4 regions of the Roseibium sp. AWQ4_254 genome follow, and region 3 is predicted to be linked to each of the others. Evidence: riboswitches for the same ligand, from Rfam matches in the RefSeq annotation. Region 3 holds a riboswitch; each other region holds the start of a gene.
What was found. Region 3 has a riboswitch for cobalamin ahead of ACXAIC_RS19075 (DUF4198 domain-containing protein). Riboswitches for the same ligand answer to the same signal wherever they lie in the genome.
Positions count from the first base shown of each region.

Region 1: another riboswitch for cobalamin. It lies ahead of cobU (bifunctional adenosylcobinamide kinase/adenosylcobinamide-phosphate guanylyltransferase); the one in region 3 lies ahead of ACXAIC_RS19075 (DUF4198 domain-containing protein).
Region 2: another riboswitch for cobalamin. It lies ahead of nrdH (glutaredoxin-like protein NrdH); the one in region 3 lies ahead of ACXAIC_RS19075 (DUF4198 domain-containing protein).
Region 4: another riboswitch for cobalamin. It lies ahead of ACXAIC_RS05430 (DUF1636 family protein); the one in region 3 lies ahead of ACXAIC_RS19075 (DUF4198 domain-containing protein).

Region 1 covers NZ_JBSWYH010000002.1:116,437-122,226, reverse strand. Annotated here, with positions in the region: gene ACXAIC_RS02330 (3-hydroxybutyryl-CoA dehydrogenase) at 1-356, opposite strand, end outside; tRNA gene ACXAIC_RS02325 (tRNA-Asn) at 620-695, opposite strand; cobalamin riboswitch at 1,010-1,220, shown strand; gene cobU (bifunctional adenosylcobinamide kinase/adenosylcobinamide-phosphate guanylyltransferase) at 1,254-1,805, shown strand; gene cobW (cobalamin biosynthesis protein CobW) at 1,802-2,923, shown strand; gene cobN (cobaltochelatase subunit CobN) at 3,020-5,790, shown strand, end outside.
Region 2 covers NZ_JBSWYH010000008.1:99,831-105,620, forward strand. Annotated here, with positions in the region: gene ACXAIC_RS08030 (TetR/AcrR family transcriptional regulator) at 1-494, shown strand, start outside; gene ACXAIC_RS08035 (P-loop nucleotide/nucleoside kinase family protein) at 1,146-1,658, shown strand; gene ACXAIC_RS08040 (GbsR/MarR family transcriptional regulator) at 1,896-2,447, shown strand; gene ACXAIC_RS08045 (DUF4166 domain-containing protein) at 2,679-3,371, shown strand; cobalamin riboswitch at 3,651-3,856, shown strand; gene nrdH (glutaredoxin-like protein NrdH) at 3,961-4,182, shown strand; gene nrdI (class Ib ribonucleoside-diphosphate reductase assembly flavoprotein NrdI) at 4,204-4,608, shown strand; gene nrdE (class 1b ribonucleoside-diphosphate reductase subunit alpha) at 4,590-5,790, shown strand, end outside.
Region 3 covers NZ_JBSWYH010000026.1:74,050-79,839, reverse strand. Annotated here, with positions in the region: gene cbiQ (cobalt ECF transporter T component CbiQ) at 1-153, opposite strand, end outside; gene ACXAIC_RS19085 (cobalt ABC transporter permease) at 156-806, opposite strand; gene cbiM (cobalt transporter CbiM) at 803-1,429, opposite strand; gene ACXAIC_RS19075 (DUF4198 domain-containing protein) at 1,561-2,358, opposite strand; gene ACXAIC_RS19070 (hypothetical protein) at 2,371-2,559, opposite strand; cobalamin riboswitch at 2,517-2,736, opposite strand; gene ACXAIC_RS19065 (hypothetical protein) at 3,059-3,958, opposite strand; gene ACXAIC_RS19060 (S8/S53 family peptidase) at 4,454-5,790, opposite strand, start outside.
Region 4 covers NZ_JBSWYH010000005.1:122,621-128,410, reverse strand. Annotated here, with positions in the region: gene ACXAIC_RS05450 (SDR family oxidoreductase) at 1-806, shown strand, start outside; gene ACXAIC_RS05445 (FecCD family ABC transporter permease) at 870-1,868, opposite strand; gene ACXAIC_RS05440 (ABC transporter substrate-binding protein) at 1,959-2,894, opposite strand; gene ACXAIC_RS05435 (ABC transporter ATP-binding protein) at 2,911-3,684, opposite strand; gene ACXAIC_RS05430 (DUF1636 family protein) at 3,681-4,115, opposite strand; cobalamin riboswitch at 4,450-4,660, opposite strand; gene ACXAIC_RS05425 (ABC transporter substrate binding protein) at 4,875-5,790, shown strand, end outside.

The DNA of each region.
Region 1 (5,790 bases), on a different contig from region 3:
GAGGTGTTGGAGGCAATGATCGTCTCCGGCCCGCAAATTTCGTCGAGCTGGGAAATTACCTTGGATTTGATGCCGATATTCTCCACAATTGCCTCGACCACCAGCTGACAGCTCGAAAGGGCAGTCACATCAGTCGTTGTGGTCACGCGTGCCAGAGAGTTTGCGGCCTCGTCCGCCGAGATTTTCTCTTTCGCCTGCAGCCGGGACAGGCTGTGGCCGATGGTGCCCTTGCCGTGCTCCAGCGACGCCTCGGAAATATCCTGCATGATCACTTGGAGCCCGGCCATCGCAAAGGTCTGCGCAATGCCATTGCCCATCGTTCCAGCGCCAATCACGCCAACTTTCTGAATGTCCATGTGTCACCATTGCCGGTTCGGGAAAGGAGGAAGGCCGGAGGGAGGGGCTCAGATGATACCTCCCGCCTGATGGCGCCTTCATGACACCCAAACACTGGCCGCGCAATTGCTTGGGGCGGGATGCCTGAAAATAAATCGGCGTCAGGCCGTAAGGGCAGGGCACATGTGTGGCGCCGTCATCGGCGTAGCACATAAGGTTCGCGCCGGGCCGGCCGCAGCCCCGTTCAGGATGACTGAATTTTTAAGAGAGACAAAAGTGGTGATGGCTCCCCAGGCCGGACTCGAACCAGCGACCCAGCGATTAACAGTCGCTTGCTCTACCAACTGAGCTACTGGGGATCACCACGCTCGGGGCCGCTGCGTCGCTGCCCCGTCGATGGAGATGCGTATAACAAAGGCATGATCCGTTTGCCAAGCCCTCGATCGCGTTTTTTTCATCCCGCTGTCATTTTTTTATCCAGCATGTGGAAAACCGTAAGGATTCCAGAAAGGTAGAAAGGGACGGTCCTGGTGAAAACCCGGGCGGATTTAGCCTCAAGACCGGCTGGAGCTGCTCCCCTTGCGCGGAGCCCCGGCCAGGCGATGCGGGAGCCATAGCTCAATTGGGCAAGGGGCGCTGCCTGGTTATCTGCTTGTCACATACCGGGAATGCAGGTACGAAAGGTTGAAACGGTTCCGGATCGGGCTTGCTGATCCGGATGAAACGGGAATCCGGTGCATCGCCTCTGGCGCCATTCCGGAGCTGCCCCCGCAACTGTAAACGGTGAACGAGCGCACAAGAACCACTGGCCGGAGAGGGCCGGGAAGGGGTGCGGGAGGCCAGACACCGTGAGCCAGGAGACCGGCCGTTGATCCAGCAACCCAGAACGCTGTCGGGTGGACGGCCGGGAGACAGATGTGAGTGCAGCTACCGGACCAAGGTCCACGCTTGTTTTTGGCGGTGCCCGCTCCGGGAAAAGCCGCTTTGCCGAACAGCTTGCGGTCACCTCCGGCCTTGAAAAAATCTATGTGGCCACCGGCGCGGCCTTTGACGCCGAAATGGCGGACCGTATTGCCGCTCACCGGCAACAGCGCGGCGCGGGCTGGCACACGATTGAAGAACAGACCGACCTCAAACGTGTGCTTGAAGACACCTGCCAACCGGGCCGGGTGGTGCTGGTCGATTGCCTGACCCTCTGGCTCTCCAACCTGACCTTTGCGGACAAGGATGCCGCTGCCGAGACGGACGCGCTGTGCAGGACGGTTGAGGGACTGCCGGGCCCGGTCGTCTTTGTTTCCAATGAAGTCGGCCAGGGCATCGTGCCGGACAATCAACTGTCCAGAGCGTTCCGGGATGCGCAAGGACGGCTCAATCAGGACATGGCCAGGGTCTGTGCCCAGGTCGTGCTGGTGGCGGCCGGACTGCCCCTTTTGCTGAAACCCGCCAACCAACCGGACATTACCCTATGACACAGAGCAATATGACACAGACCCTTCAAACACCGGGGCAGAAGATCCCGGCGACAATTGTGACGGGCTTTCTGGGGGCGGGCAAAACCACCTTGATCCGCAATCTCCTGCAAAATGCCAACGGCAAGAAAATCGCGCTGATTGTCAATGAGTTCGGGGATATGGGCTTTGACGGGTCGCTTGTGAATGGCTGCGCTGATCCGGACTGCGCGGCGGAAGAGGTGGTCGAGCTGACCAATGGTTGCATTTGCTGCACGGTGGCCGATGACTTCCTGCCGACCATGGAAATGCTGCTCGGCCGGGATACTCCGCCGGAGCATATTGTCATTGAAACGTCCGGGCTGGCGCTGCCACAGCCGCTTGTGCGCGCCTTTTCCTGGCCAAGTGTCAAAACAAGAGTGACGGTCGACGGCGTCGTGACGGTGCTGGACGCCGCTGCGCTGGCCGAGGGCCGGATTGCGCTGGATGAAGCCGCGCTTGAGGCGCAGCGCGCGGCGGATGAGGCGCTGGACCATGACAGCCCGGTGGAAGAACTGTTTCACGACCAGCTGCGCTGCGCCGATCTGGTGGTTCTGAACAAGGCGGATCTTGTTGCGGACGCGGCGCTGAAAGCGGTTGAAAGCCGGATTGGGGCAGATATCCGCCCGGCGGTTCAGGTGATTGCCTCGGAAAAGGGCACCTTGCCGATCGAGGTCCTGCTCGGGCGTCAGTCCGCTGCCGAAGACGATATGGGCGCCCGCCATGAGCATCACCATCATCACCATGACGATGCGCCGTCCCATGGCGGGGATGATCATCACCATGATCACCAACATGACCATCACCACCATGATGATTTTGAAAGCCATGTGTTCGACTGCCCGGAATTTGACAGTCTCGCCTCTCTTGAAGCCAGGGTGCTGGAGGCCATGGCCTTGAAAGGTGTCTTCAGGATCAAGGGTGCGGTCCGGATCCATGGCAAGGCAGCGCCCGCTATGGTGCAGGCGGTGGGCCCCCGGGTGGAGACCTGGTTTGCAGCGGGGGCGGAAAGCGCAGGCCGTCTGGTGGTCATCGGCCTGAAAGGCTTTGACCTTGACGCCGTGCGCGGCCTTTTGGGCCGCGTCCGCGAAGCCGCTTGAGCGGCGCTCTTAAAAGCCTTGCCACATGGCCCCGTTTTGGGGCGCTCTGCTTGAAGCGGGCGCCCCGGTTGACCCTGAAGAAAGCTCCACCCGCCCATGCATATTCTTGCCAGCCAGACACGCCGGATCGATGACGGCGGCGATGCTGTCGATCTGGGGCAGGCGCCGGCCGATATTCTGTTCCTGTCGGCTGCAGATACGGAACTTGGCGGCCTTGCCGCGGCCCATGCGGGACTTGGAAGAGACCGCGCCAGTTTGCGCCTGGCCAATCTGATGGCGTTGACCCACCCCTATTCGGCAGATCTTTATGCCGAACAGACGGTGCGCGGCTCCAAACTGGTGATTTTGAGGCTTCTGGGCGGCATTGAATACTGGCGCTACGGACTGGAACGGTTTGAGGAAGAAGCCCGGGCCGCCGCGCTGGATCTCATTGTCCTGCCGGGGGACGACAAGTGGGATGCGGATCTGGCGGCCCGCTCCACCCGGCCTGTGGAAGAGGCCCGCCGGATCTGGCGCTATTGTGTGGAAGGGGGCGCTGCCAACTACGCCAATGCGCTGGCCTATGCGGCCCACCTTATCGGGGCTGGGGAGGAGCCGCCCCAGCCCGTGCCGCTGCCCCGGGCCGGTCTCTATCTCAAAGGCCAGTCTGCTCCGGATCTGGCTGCTATCAAGGCGCTCTGGCGTGATCCGGGGAGCCAGGTGGCGGCCATCACCTTCTACCGGGCGCTGGTGCAAGGTGCGCAGACCGCGCCGGTTGATGCGCTTGTCACAGCGCTCGAGGCGGAAGGCCTCAATGTGTTGCCGGTTTTTGTCTCCAGCTTGAAGGATGCGGAAGCCGTTGCCGTGCTGGAGCACCTGTTTGATCAGGCCGCCCCCGATGTGGTGCTGAACGCGACCGCCTTTGCCGTTTCCAAGGCGGGCCTTGCCCACACGCCGACGCCGCTGGACCGGACCGGCAAGCCTGTGCTGCAGTTGGTGTTCTCCTCCTCATCAAAAGAGGGCTGGCAGGACAGCGATCAGGGCTTGTCGATCCGCGATCTTGCCATGCATGTGGTCCTGCCGGAGGTCGATGGCAGGCTTCTGACCCGCGCCGTCTCGTTCAAGGAAGAAGGCATATTCGACCCCGAAACCCAGTCGGTCCCGGTCCGTTTCACGCCGGTGCCGGACAGGATACGGTTCGTGGCTGCGCTGGCCGCCAACTGGGCCCGGCTCGGCAAGACGCCTGCGGGCGCCAAAAAAACCGCTTTGATCCTGGCCAATTATCCGAATAGGGATGGACGGCTGGCCAACGGGGTGGGGCTGGATACGCCCGCCTCCTGCACAGGTCTTTTGAAGGCCATGAAGGCGGCAGGCTACGAGGTTGGAGACGCACCGGAAACAGCCACAGATCTGATGGCCGTGCTGACGTCCGGCGTGACCAATGCGCTTGATGGACGCTCTGACCGAAAGGCGCATGAGGCGTTGCCGCTGGCGGACTATCACCGGGCGTTCGCCAAACTGACCGATCCGGTCAGGTCCGCCGTTGTTGCGCGCTGGGGCGCGCCGGACGACGATCCTCATGTGGTGGAGGGCGCGTTCCGTCTGGCATTGCACCGGTTTGGCAACCAGATTGTCGGCATTCAGCCCGCACGGGGCTACAATATTGATCCGAAAGAGACCTATCACGATCCGGATCTGGTGCCACCGCACCACTATTTCGCATTTTACATCTGGCTGCGGGAGGTCTTTGGCGCCGATGCCGTGGTTCATCTTGGCAAACACGGCAATCTGGAATGGCTGCCCGGCAAGGCGCTGGCGTTGTCGGAAAACTGTTTTCCCGAAACCGTGCTGGGTCCGGTGCCGAATATCTATCCCTTTATCGTCAATGATCCGGGCGAGGGGGCACAGGCCAAGCGCAGGACCTCGGCCGTTATTGTCGACCATCTGACACCGCCCTTAACGCGGGCGGAAAGCTATGGGGTTGGAGAAGAGCTGGAAACCTTGCTGGATGAATATTACCTCGCCGCCGGGGTTGATCCGCGCCGTTTGAAGGCCCTGACACGGGACATTCTGGACGTGGCCACGCGCCACGGGCTCGACAAGGATATCGGTCTGGACGAGCACCAGGATCAGGAGACCCGCCTTGCCCGGCTCGATGCCCACTTATGCGATCTGAAAGAGCTGCAGATCCGGGATGGCCTGCATATTCTGGGAGAAAGCCCGGATGGGGAGCAGCTGACGGACCTGCTATGTGCTCTGGTCCGGGTGCCAAGAGGTGAAGCTGCGGATGAGGAAAGCCTGCAACGAGCCATCGCACACGATCTTCTGCTGGGCGATTTTGACCCGCTCGACTGTGACTTTTCTCAAACCTGGACAGGTAAAAAACCGAGTGATCTTGCGGATCTTTCAGACGCGCCGTGGCGCTCTGCGGGGGATACGGTTGAGCGGATCGAGCTGCTGAGCCGCGATCTTGTCGCAGGCGATCAAAAGCCGCGCGAGGCCTGGGCACGCACGAAAGCGGTGCTGGAGAGCATCGAGACCCGCCTGCGCCCGGCCGTGACTGGCTCCGGGCAGGCGGAACGCGCTGCCGTTCTGACGGCTCTGGGGGGCGGGTTTGTCGCGCCGGGCCCTTCTGGCGCGCCCTCCCGGGGGCGGCCGGATGTTCTGCCAACGGGCAAGAATTTCTATTCGGTTGATGTGCGCGCCGTGCCAACTGAAACCGCCTGGCGCCTTGGCTGGCAATCGGCCGGGCTGGTCGCGGAACGGTATTTTCAAGAAGAAGGCGAATGGCCCAAATCGCTGGTGCTGACCTGCTGGGGCACAGCGAATATGCGCACGGGCGGCGATGACATTGCCCAGGCTTTGGCGTTGATCGGCGCCAGGCCCGT
Region 2 (5,790 bases), on a different contig from region 3:
AGGCTGGCGTTTCAAAATCGCTGCTTTATCACTATTACCCCTCCAAGGACGCTCTGATCTTTGCAATCATCCGCACCCATCTGGAGAACGTGGAAACCGCTCTTGCAGACACTCTGTCCGCCCCCCGGCTTGCCACCTGCCCACCTGAAGAGCGCCTCAAGCTGCTGGTGGCCACCGTGCTGGACAGCTATCGCGGGGCAGACGATCAGCACAAGGTCCAGCTCAATGCCGGTCCGGCCTTGAACGCGGCCCAGAAATCCGAGATCCTCGAGATTGAGCGCCGGATCGTGCGGTATTTTTCCACTGTCTTGAAAGAAATCCACCCCGCGCTCGACACCCCTTCCCGCCCGCTGTTAATGCCGGTCACCATGTCCCTCTTCGGCATGATGAACTGGGTCTATATGTGGTTCCGGGACGACGGCCCGATCACACGGGACGACTACGCCGCCCTGGCCACCACCTTGATCCTGGACGGGCTGAAGAAGGCGACCTGATGACCGTCTTTTAACGGCTCCATCCCTTCAACTGTCCCTGCCGGAGCGGAGCGCAGTGCCGGGATCCGGCTTGCCGCAAGCCTTGCTGTGTATAGGCGCGCAGATGTGTGCTGAATTCCTGCTTTTGCGGGAATGACAAACCGATGTCGGAGAGCAGGTGGCACGGATTGCGGCCAAGGCCGCCGCCTGCCCAAAAGGTCATTCCCGGCCTGATCGGGGATCTACGCGCCTGTCCACCAGACACTGTCATGTGTCGTGCGGGAAGCATCCCGGGATCGGGCTTTCCTGTTCCTCAAGGCCCGCCAAGACGAAAACCGTTTGCAGCCTGCCATCCGCGCACGCCGAATGAAACCGCCCCAGCGCTGGACAAAGAGTGGGGCTCCGGTCGAGCCGGGGACGACCTGCGGAGGACACATCAATATTAGCAGAAAGCCAAATCTCCGCCGCCGGGCACCGTACAAAAGAGGCTGCGCGGCGTCAGGAACCCGGACCTCTGTTTGACCGCATCTGGCATGCTACAGACCAGATGCTCGCCTTTGCGCGCGCAGACAGACTTCCGTTTTCCCTGAGTGTGTCTGAAACAAAGCGATAGCGGACGCATGGGCCTCGGAATATCTTCCGTTTGAGCTAACCGTTTGCTATGTCCTCATCATGGCCAGTTTGATCACCCTGTCGGGTCTGCCCGGCGTCGGCAAGACCACCGTGGCCCGGGCTCTGGCCCGACGTATCAAGGCCGTACACCTGCGTGTTGATTCCCTTGAAACAGCGATTGAAACCAGCTGTCTGGACATTCAAGAGGCCGGGGACGCGGGCTATCTCGCCCTTGCTGCCGTGGCCAAGGACAATCTGTCCTGCGGTCTCGACGTGATTGCGGATACAGTGAATTCCCTCGCCGTCACCCGGAACCTGTTTGCCGATTGCAGTGCTTCTTGCGGGGCCGATCTTGTCCTGGTGGAACTGGTCTGCTCCGACCGGGCCGAACACCGCAGGCGGGTGGAAAGCCGCAAAAGCGATCTTCCCGGACACACAGTGCCCACATGGCAGGACGTGGCTGGGCGCTTCTTCGCCCATTGGGAGGAGGAACACCGTGTGCGGCTTGATACATCCGTGCAATCACCGGAGGATTGCGTGGATATCATCCAGAAAGCCTTGCGCAACGTTTAAACCGGGTCTTTGTCTTTCCCGCCTCTGTCCTTTTTGAAACACCGCGCTTTCATCTCTCAAACGATAGCGACTTGGTCTGAGAGGGGGCTCCTCTTTCGGAACGGGCCGCTGTCCCACCCCAAGAGGAAGACCTTTTGGGCCACCGGCCTATGACACCAGCCCCGCCACGGCCCCCGTTGCCGTCGCTGCCTCATCTCCCACCTTGACTCCTGCCCATGAAAGTCAGATATTTCTGTTATGACAGAAATATCTGATAAAACCGCAAAAGCGCAATTCATCCTCTATTGGGGGGATATGGGCAGCCAGTGGGGGGTCAACCGCTCCGTGGCCCAGATCCATGCCCTGCTTTATCTCAGCACCGATCCGCTGAATGCGGAACAGATTTCCGAGGAGTTGGGCATTGCACGCTCGAATGTCTCCAACTCGTTGAAGGAGCTGGCCGGCTGGCGGCTGATCAAGAGGGTTCCGGTCGCAGGTGACCGGCGCGAGCATTTTGTTGCCGAAACCGATGTCTGGGAAATGGCCCTGCTGATTGCCAAAGGCCGCAAGGAACGGGAGATCGATCCGGCGATCCGGGCCATCGACATGTGCGCCAGCCAGGCCAGGACCGAGCCCGGCCTGAATCCGGAAGTTCTGGGGCGTATACAGGCGATGCAAGAGTTTCTGGCAACGGCTGACAGCTGGTCGGCGCAGATGCTGGGCGTGCCGAAATCAAACCTCGCCGCCCTCATGAAACTGGGCACCAAGGTCCTGTCCCTGGCGAAGATCAGTGGCCGCAAGGCCGGATAAGAGACAGGAGCCAGCAGATGCCAGTTCCCCCTGTCCCCGTCGCTCTCCGGGTCCTCATGGCGCCAGCCCTTCGGGCCAAAGGCCCTCCGGGAAACAAGGCCAAGTCCTGAACCTGTCGCCAGAACCAGAACCAGAACCAGAACCAGAACCGGCTGAGGACAAGTCGAAAAATTTTTGTCTATTAATTTCTCTTTATACAGAAACAACAAACCTAACAGGAAAGGGTGTATCATGCAGATCCCAACGAGCCCTCCACCACCCGCAGCCCGTCTTTGCGCCCCCCGGCGCCCGCCTCCTGGCGGGACCGGACAGCAGGCCGATCTGCGCTTTCGCAAATTGCTGGGCGAAACCGCCTGGGCCAGCCTGTCCCCCGCCATCCGCCGCCGCTTCGGCAAACGGCTGCGCGGCGGGGCCAGCACAGTCTATCAAGGCCAGGTGGTTGCCATGCGCAGGAGCCGGGCCGGAGCCTGCCTCTCCCAGCTGGCACGGCTGGTGGGCGCCCCGCTGCCCCATGACCTGAGCTGCCTTAACCAGCCCGCCGTCGTCTCCGTCACGGAGGACTGTGCCGGAGACGGCCAGTTCTGGCTGCGCCAATATGGCCGGGCGCGCGGGTTTCCGCAGGTCATTCACAGCTCCAAGCGCTTCGCCGGTCCAACCGGCCTGGAAGAATATATCGGCTGCGGCATCGGCATGGCCTTGCGCGTCAGCGCCCGCCCCAACGCTTTGGTCTTCACGAGCGACCACTATTTCCTGCAAGCTGGAAGCGTCCGGCTGCGGCTGCCCGCCTGGCTGAGCCCGGGCGCGCTTGCCATCACCCACCGGGACCTTGGCGGCGGCCGTTTCCTGTTTTCCCTCGCCTTGACCCACAGCCTTTTGGGCGACCTGGTTCACCAGGACGCGATCTTCGCAGACATGGAGGACTAATCATGGACACACCCCTTCTGTGGAGCCTGATTGCGCTGCAAATTGCCCTGGGGCTCTCTGGCACAACATCTTGACGGTCCCGGCCCCGTATCCGGCAGACGCCCCAACGACTGACCATCAGTCAGAGCAGCACCAACAATTGTCCACCGGTTTTGCAACGGGGTCCGTCCTCCGGTTTCCGCTGCTGATCCGGCCCAAAACAGCGTCCCGGTCCATTCTGCCTCTGATTTGAGCAAAATCCCGAACCACCTACAGATTGACACCAGAACTCACTTACCTACTGTATCTAGTGTTCAGGGCCCGGCGATTCTTTTGCATTGCCGGCTAAGAGGGAAACCGGTGCGCAGGCAGATGCAAACCCGGTGCTGCCCCCGCAACTGTGAACAGGAAGCTGGGATCCAGACGCCACTGGAGATCTCCGGGAAGGCGGATCAAACCGGCATTGACCTGTGAGCCAGGAGACCTGCCTTGAATGTAAAAACGCTAACGGACGGCGGGTCCGCGGGGCGGGATGACCATGTGCCTCGGCACAGGCCCTTCTTGCGCGCTGCCGTTCCCATGAAAAAACCGACTCGGGGTGCAAGAAACAATGACCATCACCGTTTACAGCAAGCCGTCCTGTGTGCAATGCAACGCCACCTACCGTGCGCTCGACAAAAAGGGCGTCGACTACACCATTATCGACCTGAGCGAAGACAGCGAAGCGTTCGAGCACGTTCAGTCCCTCGGTTATCAGCAGGTGCCGGTTGTTGAAGCCATGGGCGACCACTGGGCCGGGTTCCGCCCGGACAAGATTGCAGCGCTCAGCTAAACCTCCGGCGGCTTTGATCCAATGGGAACGCTTGTCTATTTCTCAAGCGCCTCCGGCAACACCCACCGCTTTATCGAACGGCTCGGTGCGCCCGCCCTGCGCATTCCCCGCAATGCGTCCGCAGCGCTTCCAGACGTCGCCGGGCCCTTCGTCCTCGTCCTTCCGACTTATGCGGATGGGGAAGGACGCGGGGCCGTTCCAAAGCAGGTGATCCGGTTCCTGAATGATGCGCCCACGCGCGCGCTCCTCAAGGGGGTGATTGCTTCCGGCAATCGCAACTTTGGGTCTTTTTTCGCCTATGCAGGGCAAGTCGTGTCGAAAAAATGCGGCGTACCGGTGCTCTACCGCTTCGAGCTGGCCGGAACCGACACGGACCTTGCTCGCGTTGACCACGGGATGACGAAATTTTGGCAACAGATGTCCTAGACCGGCCTGCCCAGCAGGCTGCTGCCGTTGACTACCACGCCTTCAATGCCATGCTGAACCTTTATGACAGCGGCGGGCAGATCCAGTTTGATGCGGACCGGCAAGCGGCCCGGCAGTATTTCCTGCAGCATGTGAACCAGAACACCGTGTTCTTCCATTCGCTGGAAGAAAAGCTCGGTTATCTGGTACGAGAAGGCTATTATGAGCAGGAAGTTCTGGACCGGTACGACGCGGCCTTCGTCAAGTCCGTGTTCGAGGCGGCCTATGCCCGCAAATTCCGGTTTCCAACCTTTTTGGGCGCCTTCAAGTATTACACCAGCTACACGCTGAAGACCTTTGACGGCAAGCGCTACCTGGAGCGGTTCGAGGACCGGGTGGTGATGGTGGCCCTGACCCTGGCCGACGGCGATGAAAACCTGGCCATGCGGCTGATGGACGAGATCCTGTCTGGCCGCTTCCAGCCGGCGACCCCGACCTTCCTGAATGCGGGCAAGCAGCAGCGCGGCGAGCTCATCTCCTGCTTCCTGCTGCGCCTTGAAGACAACATGGAATCCATCGGCCGCGGCATCAATTCCGCGCTGCAGCTGTCCAAGCGCGGCGGCGGGGTCGCCCTGCTTCTGACCAATATCCGCGAAGCCGGCGCCCCGATCAAAGGCATTGAAAACCAGTCCTCCGGCGTCATTCCGGTGATGAAGCTTCTGGAAGACAGCTTTTCCTATGCCAACCAGCTTGGCGCGCGCCAGGGCGCGGGGGCGGTCTATCTGAACGCCCACCATCCGGACATCCTGCGCTTTCTCGACACCAAGCGGGAAAACGCGGACGAGAAGATCCGCATCAAGACCCTCTCCCTCGGGGTCGTGATCCCGGACATCACCTTCGAACTCGCCAAGCAGGACGAGGACATGTACCTGTTCTCGCCCCACGATGTGGAGCGGGTCTATGGCATGCCGTTCTCGCAGATTTCGGTGAGCGAGAAATACCGCGAGATGGTGGACGATCCGCGCATCCGCAAGACCAAGATCCGCGCCCGCAGCTTCTTTCAGACGATTGCGGAAATCCAGTTTGAGAGCGGCTATCCCTATATCCTGTTCGAGGACACCGCCAATCGGGCCAACCCGGTGGACGGGCGCATCAACATGTCGAACCTGTGTTCGGAAATCCTGCAGGTCAACGAGGCGTCCG
Region 3 (5,790 bases):
CACGGCCAGGCTCTTGAGGCTGACCATCAGAACCGCAAAGGCGGCAGCCGCCAGAATGCGGGTGCGCGGGTCCAGCCCGTCCAGACCCGTTTTGACCTGGACTTGACTGGAGCGGACGAGACCCGGCGCCCCGGTGGAAACGAGGTGCCCCATGCCTAGGCCTGCCCCTCCGCCTGAGCCAGCTTGCGCCGTGCGGCAAGGTAGAAAAAGAGGCCGAACAGCCCGGCAATGTAGCCGATCCCGCCCAGAATGGTCTGGAAGTCGTTCTTTTCCTTGTAGGCGGCAATCTCCCGCCTCAAAGGTGTCACCTCCTTGTGGATCATCTGCCGTAACTGCTCCCGGTTTTCTTCAAGTGCTGCAAGGGAGGCTTGGCCTGCCTGTTCCTCAACCGTCTGTGCGGTTTGCCGCAGGGCTGCCGGGCGTGTTTTCTGTGGCCCTGTCCCCGTTTCACCCCCACCAGTATTTGCCGTCTGACCGATCTCCGGAAGGTCTTCCAGCTCCATACGCACTTGGGCGATGTGACCGGCCCCGAGATTGGCCTTGAAGACATGGACAACCCGCTTGCTGGGCGTGAAGGTGAAAAAGCCATCGCTGTCAGTGATCGCCTCGCCCAGTTTGGCGCCATCTTCGTCAAAGACTTCAACCAGGGCACCTGTGGCCATGTCGCCGTTCGAAAACCCGATTTCCCCCTCAATCACGTCCCCGTTTGCAAAAACCGAGGCAATCACCTTGTGGGCCTGAGCCGGGAGCAGGCCCATGCCGGCAAACAAGAGGCCTGACAGCAAAAAGATGGCAGCGCGTCTCATGGGGTCCTCCTGATGGGCGAGTGAAGAGCGGAAAACAGATCCGGTTTGACCCTGCGCGCCAGATAGACGGCAAAGCCGGTCAAAAGTCCCTCGACGGCCACCACCGGAAGATGGGCGAAAAACACCAGTTTGGCGGCCGGAACGAATTCCTCTCCGCTCAAGGCCAAGGCTGCGCCAACCAGAAACGTCGTCAGAACAATGGCAAGCGCCCCGCCCGCCCCTCCCCAAAGAGCGGCCACCAAAGGCGTCCCTCTGGCCGCTCCCCGGCCACAGAGATAGTAGACCGCAACAGCAGGCAGAGCGATGTTCAACGTGTTGACCCCGAGCACGGTGAGCCCGCCAAAACCGAAAAAGGCAGCTTGCAGCAAGAGGCCGACAAACAAGGCGGGAAAAGCTGCCCAGCCGAGAACAAGCCCGGCCAGACCATTCAAGATGAGGTGGACACTGGAGGGACCGACCGGCACATGGATGAGAGAGGCGACGAAAAACATCGCACTCAGCACCCCTGCCGCCGGGATCTTCTCCATGGGCAGGGCGCGCAGGCCAAGGGCTATGCCCCCGGCCGCAAGCCCTGCACCGCCCAGAACAACCGGCATCGACAAGGCGCCATCAACAATATGCATTGGTCTCCCTCCGCTATGTCCAGGAGTTTTAGAAGCTATCGCGTTCATCGGGATTCAATTCGTGTTGTCTTTTGTGTCGAAATCTCTGATTTCAGGCTGCGAAAGGCAAATCCGATGAAACGCGCTTTGCTCTAGTCGACGTCGTAGGCGCGGATCCAGATCACCGCATCCTGGCTGAGTTCCTTGCCTTCATGCTCCTTTGCAGGACCGGAGCCCAGAGCTGCAAATCCCCAGAACCCGGCCTTCGGGATGCCGAAAGTGAAATAGCCGTTGTCATCGGAGATTGCGACGATGCCCCCGCCCGGCAGGGGAGACGCAGTTGGTGCGGTGGGGGTGTTGGCATCCATGTCCGGCTCTGCGGCCATATACTCAATCTCGATCTCCGCTCCGGCCACAGGCTTGCCCTCTGACAGGACCCGGCCGGAGAAGGTGGAACCGGCCACAATGTTGGTCGGCCGGTTCAGCGGCAGGATTTCTGTCGCAAGCCCTTGCGGCTCCATCCAGTCCGTCGGGATCTCGTTCCTGGTCACGTAGGATTTCGTGATCTGCTGGATATAGATGTCTTCACTTTCTTCATAGTACGGTGCAGGTTCCACAACGAGCACATAGTCCCCGCTGCGTTTAACCGGAAGCGTGACGTCAAAGGCTGCGGCCTCATTTTCCGACCCGGAAAAGGTGATCGGCTTCAGGCTGTCCTTCAGGTCAATCTTCTGGCCGCGATTCACGGCATAAACCTGAAGGGGCTCTGCCATATCCATGACATGGCCGTTTTCGAACGGATGCCAAAACAGGAGTTTCACCGGGACATCCCCGGCTTTGTCCAGATTGACCTCAGGCGTATACGCCAGCTGAAAATGGGCCTGGGCAGCAAAAGGGGTCAGCAATGTGGCCGCGCAAAGCGCACCAAGGCCAAGCTTGCGAAGTGTCATATGACGTCTCTCTCAATGGGCCACCGGGACGGATTGCCCGGTCTGGTCGACTGAAAGGACGGTCGGGGAAAGAAGCGGAAAGCGGATGGAGGGTGTCCCGCCGCTTGGCCGCGTGACGCTCACCCCGGCGTCCGGTTGCGGTGTCAGGTCCGGCTGGCCGGCCATGACAATCAGCGGCAGGTCTCCTGGCTTGCGGGTCAAGGCATCCACCGGCCTTCCCGGCGCGCGCTTGCGCCAGTGGCTTTGTCGGTTTCAGCTCACCGCCTACAGTTGCGGGGGCAGCCACGGCTTTAGTCCCTGATGGGTACGCTTCACCGTGTTCCCTTTTAATCCCGGTGCCAGGATCTGGCGCCGGAAACCGTTGACCTGGCATTTTTGGCCCTGATCCAGCAGCCTTGTCAATCGTCTTTCTGCAAGAGACTTTTGGCATGCGCCTCGCAGGGCAAGGCCAAAAAATAAGTGGCGGAGCCAGGCTCCGCCACTGAACAAGATTAAAAAAAAGTCCTGGATCAAAGGTTTGGCGCGTCCTGCCTGTTCTGGGCATTCAGCAAAAAGGTCTGGTGCGGTGTCCCGCTAAAAAACTGTTTCCCGCTCCTGTGGAGCGTGCCGCGAACCTTGAGCTGTCGTCACATTTGCCCGGGTCAAGAAAAGTTCTGATGTCAGGCCGCGGCGGGCAAATCTGTCCTAAGCGCTATTTTCACTAAACGATGGGGTAGCCGTCAATGACGTTACGGTAAAATCCGGCAATGTCTTTTGACGCCTCAAGGTCCGGATGAAATTCGTCTGTCCAGCGTCCGCGCACAACATTGCGGATGTCGACCAGCGTCACATTCGGATAGAGCGCATCAATCTCCTGAAGCATGGTGTAAAACCGGTCGACCAAAAGGTGCAGGATACCGGAGATCAACTTCTTGTCCGCCTCGATCCTGAAATTGCGCTTCACAAAAGGCCGTCCGAACCAGGGGCCATCGCTATGGGCCACCGGGTAGTCATAGCCATGGACGAGGATTTGTGTCCGCGGCGCTTTTTTCAAAACATAGCCGGCAAGCTCGTGATAGCCCTGTCTGACCTTCTCCAGCACTGCGTCAAGCCGGTCCAGATTGAGGAAATCCTCCGCTCGATCCGATCCGAGCGCCGCGCTGCGGTCTTTCAGCAGGCGGGTGAGCGCCGAGCCACCCAGAAGCTCATTGGCCCCGCCGGAAAAGACAAAATAGTCATAAACGCCTGTATCTACATGAATGCGGAACGGTTTTTTCGCAATCACTTCGTCAAAAGACTGCTCGGGCCAGGCGGTGCTGGCGGTGTGGTAGTAATTTTCAAGAATATCGAAAAAGGTTCTATTGTAGCCCAGGTAGCGGGAGACCTCGATCACCACATTGATCCAGGCATCGCCCCCGGCGCAGACCCGCAGCGGCGACCGGCGGATGCGGACTGGGGCGCTGTCTTCCCCCTTGCCCGATGCGGACCACTCGATGGCGACCTGTTCCTGGGTCAAAGGCACCCGGTTGTCGTCCAGAATATGATAGGTGAGACACCGGTTGGGGTCTTTCTCATAGCGCGTGTTGTTCAGAACCGTCGCTTCCAGAATATCAACGTACATGACAACCTCCACTGCCCTTGCCGACCGCTGCCTCTGTGCTGACGTGACCTGAGGAAGCCGGTGCCTTTGACAGGCGTCGAGCCTGCCCAAGGATGGTCGATGGGGCCGGCTTCCTCACTTCGGGCCCCTCAGGGCCCGGATATGTCACATCCAAGCCGGGGGAAGACGCATCACCTCCCTCCCCCTTGGGCGTCCGCCGGTTCTGAAACCGCGCTGCAGATGCCCGCGCTTTTTCCAGCTGATCAATGTTCTTTGGCTCAAACGGACCCGTTTGAACCGCCATTGACCCAGGAAGACCCGGAACACGACCTGAAATTGTAGTTCGCCCTGTTCCGAAGATGAAACCCAAACCGCGTCTGGCTTCCCTTCTGTTAAGAGTAGTATTTACAATATCCGCTGCTGTGATGCGCGTGAGTAAAGCGTGAAAAGTCCGTCTCACAAAACGAAAGGCCCGGTCAAAACCGGGCCTTTCAGAGCTTTTTCATATCTCCTCGTTCAAAGAACAAGAAATTTTCCAAGCCGGGCAGTGTCTTCCACACTTTGAGATTGGAGTTCTGTGCTCTCGATAATGGAGAGATAGTTGTCAGCCTCCGCCTGCCGCACCTGTTCATCGGTGCATCTTGCGAAGGCTTCGGACAGTCTTCGGGCCACCAGGGGCGCGGCCACGCTGGTTCCCTGGACCAGGGCATAGGACCCGCTGCGTGTACCCGCCGCCAGAATGCCGGGCACCACATGGGACCGGTCCGACGGCGCCGTACAATCGACCTGGCCGACCAGATCCCCTGCCCCGGGTTTGCCGGCGGAGCTGTATCCGGACGGCACCGGCCGGGGCCTGCTCCAATCGGTGCCCGCAGCCGGACGGCAGCCGGAGACAATCAGAGAGGATTTACCGGTGGCCAGACTGTTCAAGGTGCCAAAGCGGCGGATGTGACTGGAAGACGTATCATCTTGCGATTCTTTCCCGTCCGCATCATAGCGGCGGTAGCCTTGGTCCTTCAGAAAACTTTGCCGGCTTCCGGAGCGGAATTCATCCGGATCGGCGTCCCGCTGTATCCAGATGTAAATCGGATCATGGGTGGACGGCGCCCCAGCCCCGCGTCTCAACGTCACTGTCCAATCGCCGCAAGGGGCCGCGGGCAGATTGATCTCGTTCGGTTCTGTTGGGGCCAGAGCGATCATGGCCCGCCATCGCCCCGACAGGCGGTGATGATCAATGCTCATTTGCCCGATTGGCTCTTCCCCAGCTTGGCCAGCCAACTTCAAAATCTCGAACTTTCGCGGATCTCCCCCTTTGCAGTCAGGGTCAGGCACCAGCGGCAGGGCCGCTGCAGCCTTGCCGAACGGTGCCTTGAGCTCCAGAGAAAACGCTTTTGGATCAACACCTTGTGGAAACCAGAGTTCCAGATAGCTGGAGGTCCTGTCATTCGGCTGCACCACCCACGTAAAGGAGAAGGCATCGTCCTTGAACTGGTCTGCGTTGATCTCACCGTGCAACCGGTCCTGAAAGGTGTTTCCGGATGGCAGGATCATCACCGTGGGCCGCCCGAGTTTGCGGCGTTCGCTGACAATTTCGTTGATCGCGGCCGCCAGCTCGGATTCCCCGTCATGTCGACCACCTGAAAACCCGTAGCTGAAATTGATCGCGACCCGGATATTGGCTACACCATAGCCAGCGGCAATTCGCTCGGCCCTTTCCAGAATGTAATGCACCGCCGACAGCATATACATGTCCTTTGCAAAGCTGGACGTGTCCCAGGCAATCGTATTGGGCAGTTGCACGGCAATCAGGCGTGTCTCTTCCGGCGGCTCTTCCATCAAATTCGGATCGAAGC
Region 4 (5,790 bases), on a different contig from region 3:
CCAGCGGACCCGTCCGCGCTTTGGTCCGCACGCCGGAAAAGGCTGCGGATCTGGCAAGCGACACCGTCAAAGTCGTAAAAGCCGATTACAATGACCCGGCCACCTTGCCGGAAGCGCTGAAAGGCGTCGAGCGGCTGGTGCTCATCTCCGGGTCCGAAATCGGGCAACGCACTCCCCAGCACGTCGCTGTTATCGATGCTGCCAAAAGCGCAGGCGTCTCCTTTATCGTTTATACCAGTCTTTTGAACGCGGACCGCTCCAGCATGATCCTGGCTCAGGAACATGTTGCAACGGAAACTTACCTTAAAGACAGCGGTCTTGCCCATGTGGTGCTGCGCAATGGCTGGTATCTTGAAAATTATCAAGGCACGGTCGCGGCCGCCCTACAGCATGGGGCGATTGCAGGCGCGAGCGGAGACGGCCGCATCAACGCTGCCAGCCGCTCAGACTATGCAGAAGCAGCCGCCAAGGTGGTGGCCGGGGACGACTTGTCCACGCGCATTTATGAACTGGGCGGCCAGCCCGGCTTCACCATGGCTGAATTCGCTGCCGAACTCTCCAGCCAGACGGGACGCGACATTCCCTTCAGCAATATGGGAGAAGCCGACTATGCCGGAATGCTGGCGACCGCTGCGGGCCTGCCAGAGGCTTTTGCCAAGGTCCTGGCCGATTCAGACCGGGGCGCGTCAGAGGGTGATCTCAGCACTCAATCCACCGATCTGGAGACCCTGACCGGCCATCCGGCAACATCTCTTGCCAGCTTCCTGTCAGACAATCTGGCAGCGTTGAAAAGCTCAGACGCCTGACCGGCAACATGGAAACAAGCCGGGGGCCAATCGGCGCCCCGGCCCTGTTTGAAGACGCGCGTGTCAGCCCCGCCCTGCCTTTGAACGCAACAGACAGATGAAGAAAATACCGCCGATCAGGCCCGTCAGGATGCCAATGGGCATGTCTTCCGGCGCCATCAGCGTGCGTGCGGCCATATCCGCCCAGACCAGAAAGATTGCCCCCAGGAGCAGACTGATGGGCAAAACACGGCTGTAATTTCCTCCGACCAGAAACCGGGCGATATGCGGGATCATCAGGCCGACAAAGCCGATAATTCCGGAGAATGCGACCATCACACCCGTGATCAGTGCACCTGCGGTAAACACCACCAGCCGGAACCGGGCGACGGGAATGCCAAGGGTGGACGCTGTCTCATCCCCGATGGTCATGGCATTGAGATCCGCAGCCTTGATCAGCAAGTAGGGCACGGTCAGCACCAGAATGCCCAGGGGAAAAAGCAGATGGCTCCATTGGGCAAGGCCCAGCCCACCCAGCATCCAGAAAACCACCGTGTGCGTGGCTCTCGGATCTCCGAGAAAAATCAAGATGTTGGCAAAGGACATGATAATGAAGGAAACCGCCACCCCGGCCAGCACCAGCCGGTCGGCACTGGTCGCAGAGGCAAAGCGGGTGACGCCCAGCACCACCAGAGTGGCTGCCAGCGCTCCGGCAAACGCCATCAGGGGAACGGTCAAAAGCCCCAGAAACAGCCCCGTGTGCAAAAGCGCCAGAATGGCCCCGGCCGCACCGCCTGAGGAAATGCCCAGAAGATGGGGATCTGCCAGGGGATTGCGGGTCACCGATTGCAGAGCAGCCCCTACAATCGCCAGCCCGGCTCCAACAAAGGCGGCCAGAAGGGTACGCGGCAAGCGGATGTTCCAGACAATCGCCTCCCGGCCTGCCGACCAGGTGACCTCTACCAGGCCGGGCAGCATCTTGTTGGCCACCACACCGAAGACCGTACCGGGGGCAACCGGAACCGCCCCGACGGAGACGGCCAGAACCACCGAGACCAGCAGCACGCCCGCCCCGGCGGCCAGAAGAAGCGCAAAGCCCCCTCTGGAGGCTTTGACCGGGAGTGAGTCTGTGACTGGGTCCTGCGAGGGAGGAGCCGGGCGTTGCAGCAAGGCTCAGTCTCCCCAGAAGGCCGCAGCCAGTTTCTTCACCGCCTTGATGTTGCGCGGGCCCGGCGTTGCTTCCACATATTCCAGCGTCACAAACCGGTCGTTGCGCACCGCATTGATCTGTGCCAGCGCCGGATTGGTTTTCATGAACGCCCGCTTCTGGTCCGCAGTCACATTGCCGTAATTCACGATCACGACCACATCCGGGTTCTTTTCCACCACGGTTTCCCAGTCGACCTTCGCCCAGCTCTTGTCAAAGTCATCCAGAATGTTGACCCCGCCTGCGGCCTCGATCAGTGCAGTCGGCATGGCGTAGCGGCCCGCTGTGAACGGCCGATCTTCTCCACTGTCATAGACAAAAACTTTCAATGTTTTATCTGATCTATTTAAAGTCGATTTGAAGCTTCCCAACTCGGCCTTATATCCGTCCACAAGCTTCTGAGCCCTGTCTTCCACGTCAAAGATCCGGCCCAGATTGAGCAGGTCATTATACATGTCCTCCATGGAGACCTTCGGTTTGTCACCAATATGGATGCAGGATTCCGTCAGTTCATAGACCTTGATACCATAGGGCGTGAGGGTTTCCGGCGTCACCTCGCCGCCCACTTTCATGCCGTAATTCCAGCCGGCAAAGAGGAAATCCGCATCTGCGCCGACCAGCACTTCCTTGGTCGGGTATTTGGCCGCCAGTTCCGGCAGCTTGGCCACGCCCGCGCGCATGTCCTCATCCAGCGTCTTCCAGCCGGAAATGCCCGTATACCCGGCCATGCGGTCGCGCAGGCCCAAAACCAGCATCATTTCAGTCAGATTGACATCATGGGAGACCGCCGCCTTCGGTGGATGGTCAAACGTCACATCCCGGTCGCAGCTGCGGACAGTGGTTTCGGCAAATGCCTGGGCGGAAAACAGCGAGGCGGCAAGACACAGGGCCAGTCGTTTCATGAAGAACTCCAGAGTTTCAAAGGTGAAAAGTCAGATGCGGCTCATTGCCCGGCACCAGCTTCTGGCGCTGCGCCTGAACGCAATAGGCTTGTTCGATATGGGTCGGGGTCAGCACTTGTTCGGGCAGACCAAAGGCAACAGCACTGCCCTTGTGCAATAACAGAACCCGGTCGCAGACCCGCCCGGCAAGATTCAGATCATGCAGGCTTGTGACAATGGTGATGTTGAGACTGCCGATCAGGGCAACGATCTCTAGCTGATGGCGGATGTCGAGATGGTTTGTCGGCTCATCCAGTACAAGCAGCTGCGGCTCCTGGGCCAAGGCCCTTGCCACCATCACCCGCTGGCGCTCCCCCCCGGACAAGGTCCCGAAAGATCTGGAGGCAAGAGGCGAAAGCCCCATGCGTTCTAGAGACGCCCCGGTGATCTCCCGGTCCCGTTTTCCGGCAGCGGCAAAGCCGCTGCCATGGGGCCTGCGGCCGAGCGAGACGATTTCGTGGACGCTCAAGGCAAAATCAGTCGGCTGCTCCTGAAGAACAGCAGCCACTTTGCGCGCGGTCTGCCGGGCAGACAGTTTCCACAGATCAGCCCCATCGAGCAGGATCATGCCGGAGCTCGGCCTGTGAAACCGATATAACAGCCGCAGCAAGGTCGACTTGCCAGCCCCATTGGCCCCGGCAATTCCAAGCACCTGCCCCGGCGCCAGATCGAAACTGACCGATCTAAGAATGGTCGTGCCCTGCCCGGTGGCCCAGCTGGCTTCTTTCACGGAAAGCGACGCGCCCGTCATAGCTGGCCCCCCATGGCAGCTCCGCCGTTTCGGGCAGCTTCACAGGCTAAACAGAGGAACTGCCTGCCAGCGCCGCGCGGCTTGCCCGGCCGCGTGCCGGAATTGAACCAGCCATCCAGCGGCTCCCGGTACTGGTTAGCAAAGGCAACAAGATCCCCGATATCCGGCTGCGGATCGATGTCCCCGAAAAAACAGGCTGCTTTGTCCCTGACGCTGAAGGCAACCTTGCCGGGCCGGTCGCAGCCCGCCATAAAGGCCAGGCCGGACAGATCAAACTCCGGAATTTTTCCAGACGCAGCCTCTCCGGTCTGCCCAATCGGCAATGAATGCAGAAGCTGCGTGATCAGCTCCGGCCCGGGGCGGCCATCCGGCCCTCCCGATTGTTCTGGAAGGCCTTGCGTGGTCCGGAGGCCCGGCTGCCCCTGCTTCATGTGCCCCTGCTCTGCGCTAACAGCTTGTGTGCCGGCACACGGACGCATGCGGGCAGGTCAAGCCGAGATGAAATTTGTAATGTTATTACATTACGATCTTCGGACGGCGCAAGCAGCTTTTCCTGTCCGTTCGCACAGGTGGCCCGCCCGGTGCGGCTGCTCGAGGCACAGACCAGCCCAGGCGGATCTCCGCAGGGGTCACAGGTTTGGAAACGTCTCCGGCTCATATCGCCCTCCGCGACCAAACGGGGCTTTCAAGAACCGAATGTCCGGCCAGGCCGGGATCATATGTGATGCCATGTCATCCGCTCCTCCGGAACACCCCGTCCGGGTTGAAGTTATGGGTGATATGGCAGGTCTCCTGACTTGCGGGTCGCTGCGCACCTGAACCTTCCCGGGCATCCCCAGTGGTGTTGTCAGGTTTGCTCTCCGCTCACAGTTGCGGGGGCAGTCACGGACTTGGTGCCTGTTGGCTACGCCGCACCGTGTTCCCTTTTAATCCCGATCCGTCTCCGGATACGAGAACCATCCCTTTGTGTGTGTCGAATTCCGAAGCGCCTGTCAATAGTTAACACAAAAAGTTGTAACTCGAAATAATACACTTAAAACAAAAGCAACCCTAAGATTCCAATCAAAAATTTATACATCCAAAGAATTTTTGAATGCCGGTTGATAATATCAATCAAAACAATATCATTAACCTTACAGTATTTATCGAAAAATAAGCAGAAACAAGATTCACAACCGAGAGATAGTATTGTGTTTCTACGGCTGACAATAGCATTTCTTCTGATCTCCGCTTTCAGCGCCGCTCCGGTATGGGCGGATGCAAAGTCCATCCTGATCATCACCTGGCGCGGCACCACTGAGGCGGAGGACGGCTTTGTCCGCAAGCTTGAAACCTTGGGGGTTGACGCTGACTTTGAATATTTCGATGCCCGCAGAAGTGAGGATGAGCTGGCCCGGTTTCTGCGCGACAATCTGGACCATCTGAAATCAAAGGACCTGATCTACACATTCGGGACAACCGCAAGCCTGACCGTTCAAAATTTCGGTGCAGGCGGCGTGCCTCATGTCTTCAATATTGTGGCTGATCCGGTTGGCGCAGGACTGGTGCTCTCCCTGGACCAGCCTCCGGACGGACTGACCGGTGTGAAGATGTCTCTGTCCCCGGACACCAATCTGGATTTGCTGCGCAAGATCTACAGTTTTTCGTCCGTTGCCATCCTGTTCGATCCCCGCGAACCCAATGCGATTGCCGAAACGGACCGGCTGACCCAAGCCGCCGAAGCGCTTGGCATCAAGGCGGTGCGCCTGCGGTTTTCGCCCGATGCAGATGAGAAGGACCTGCAGATCGCGGCCCTGAAACCGCAGCTCCGATCCGTCGGCGCCCTTTATGTGACAGCCTCTTCATCTTTTGCTGCACATGCCGAAGCGATCGCAGAGCTCGTCCCGCCTGATCTGGTCAGTATCGGCTCCTCAACCGCCTATGTGACAGAAGGGATAATGCTGGCCTTCGGGACGGAATACCGGGAACGGGGAGAAGCTGCGGCGCGAATGGCCGCAAAAATTCTTCTTGAAAAGGTTCCCCCGGGTAGTTTGCCGGTCAGTGAAGTGCACGCCAGCGAAGCAACACTCTATATCAAGGCGGGCAGCCCGGCTCTGGACAAGCTGA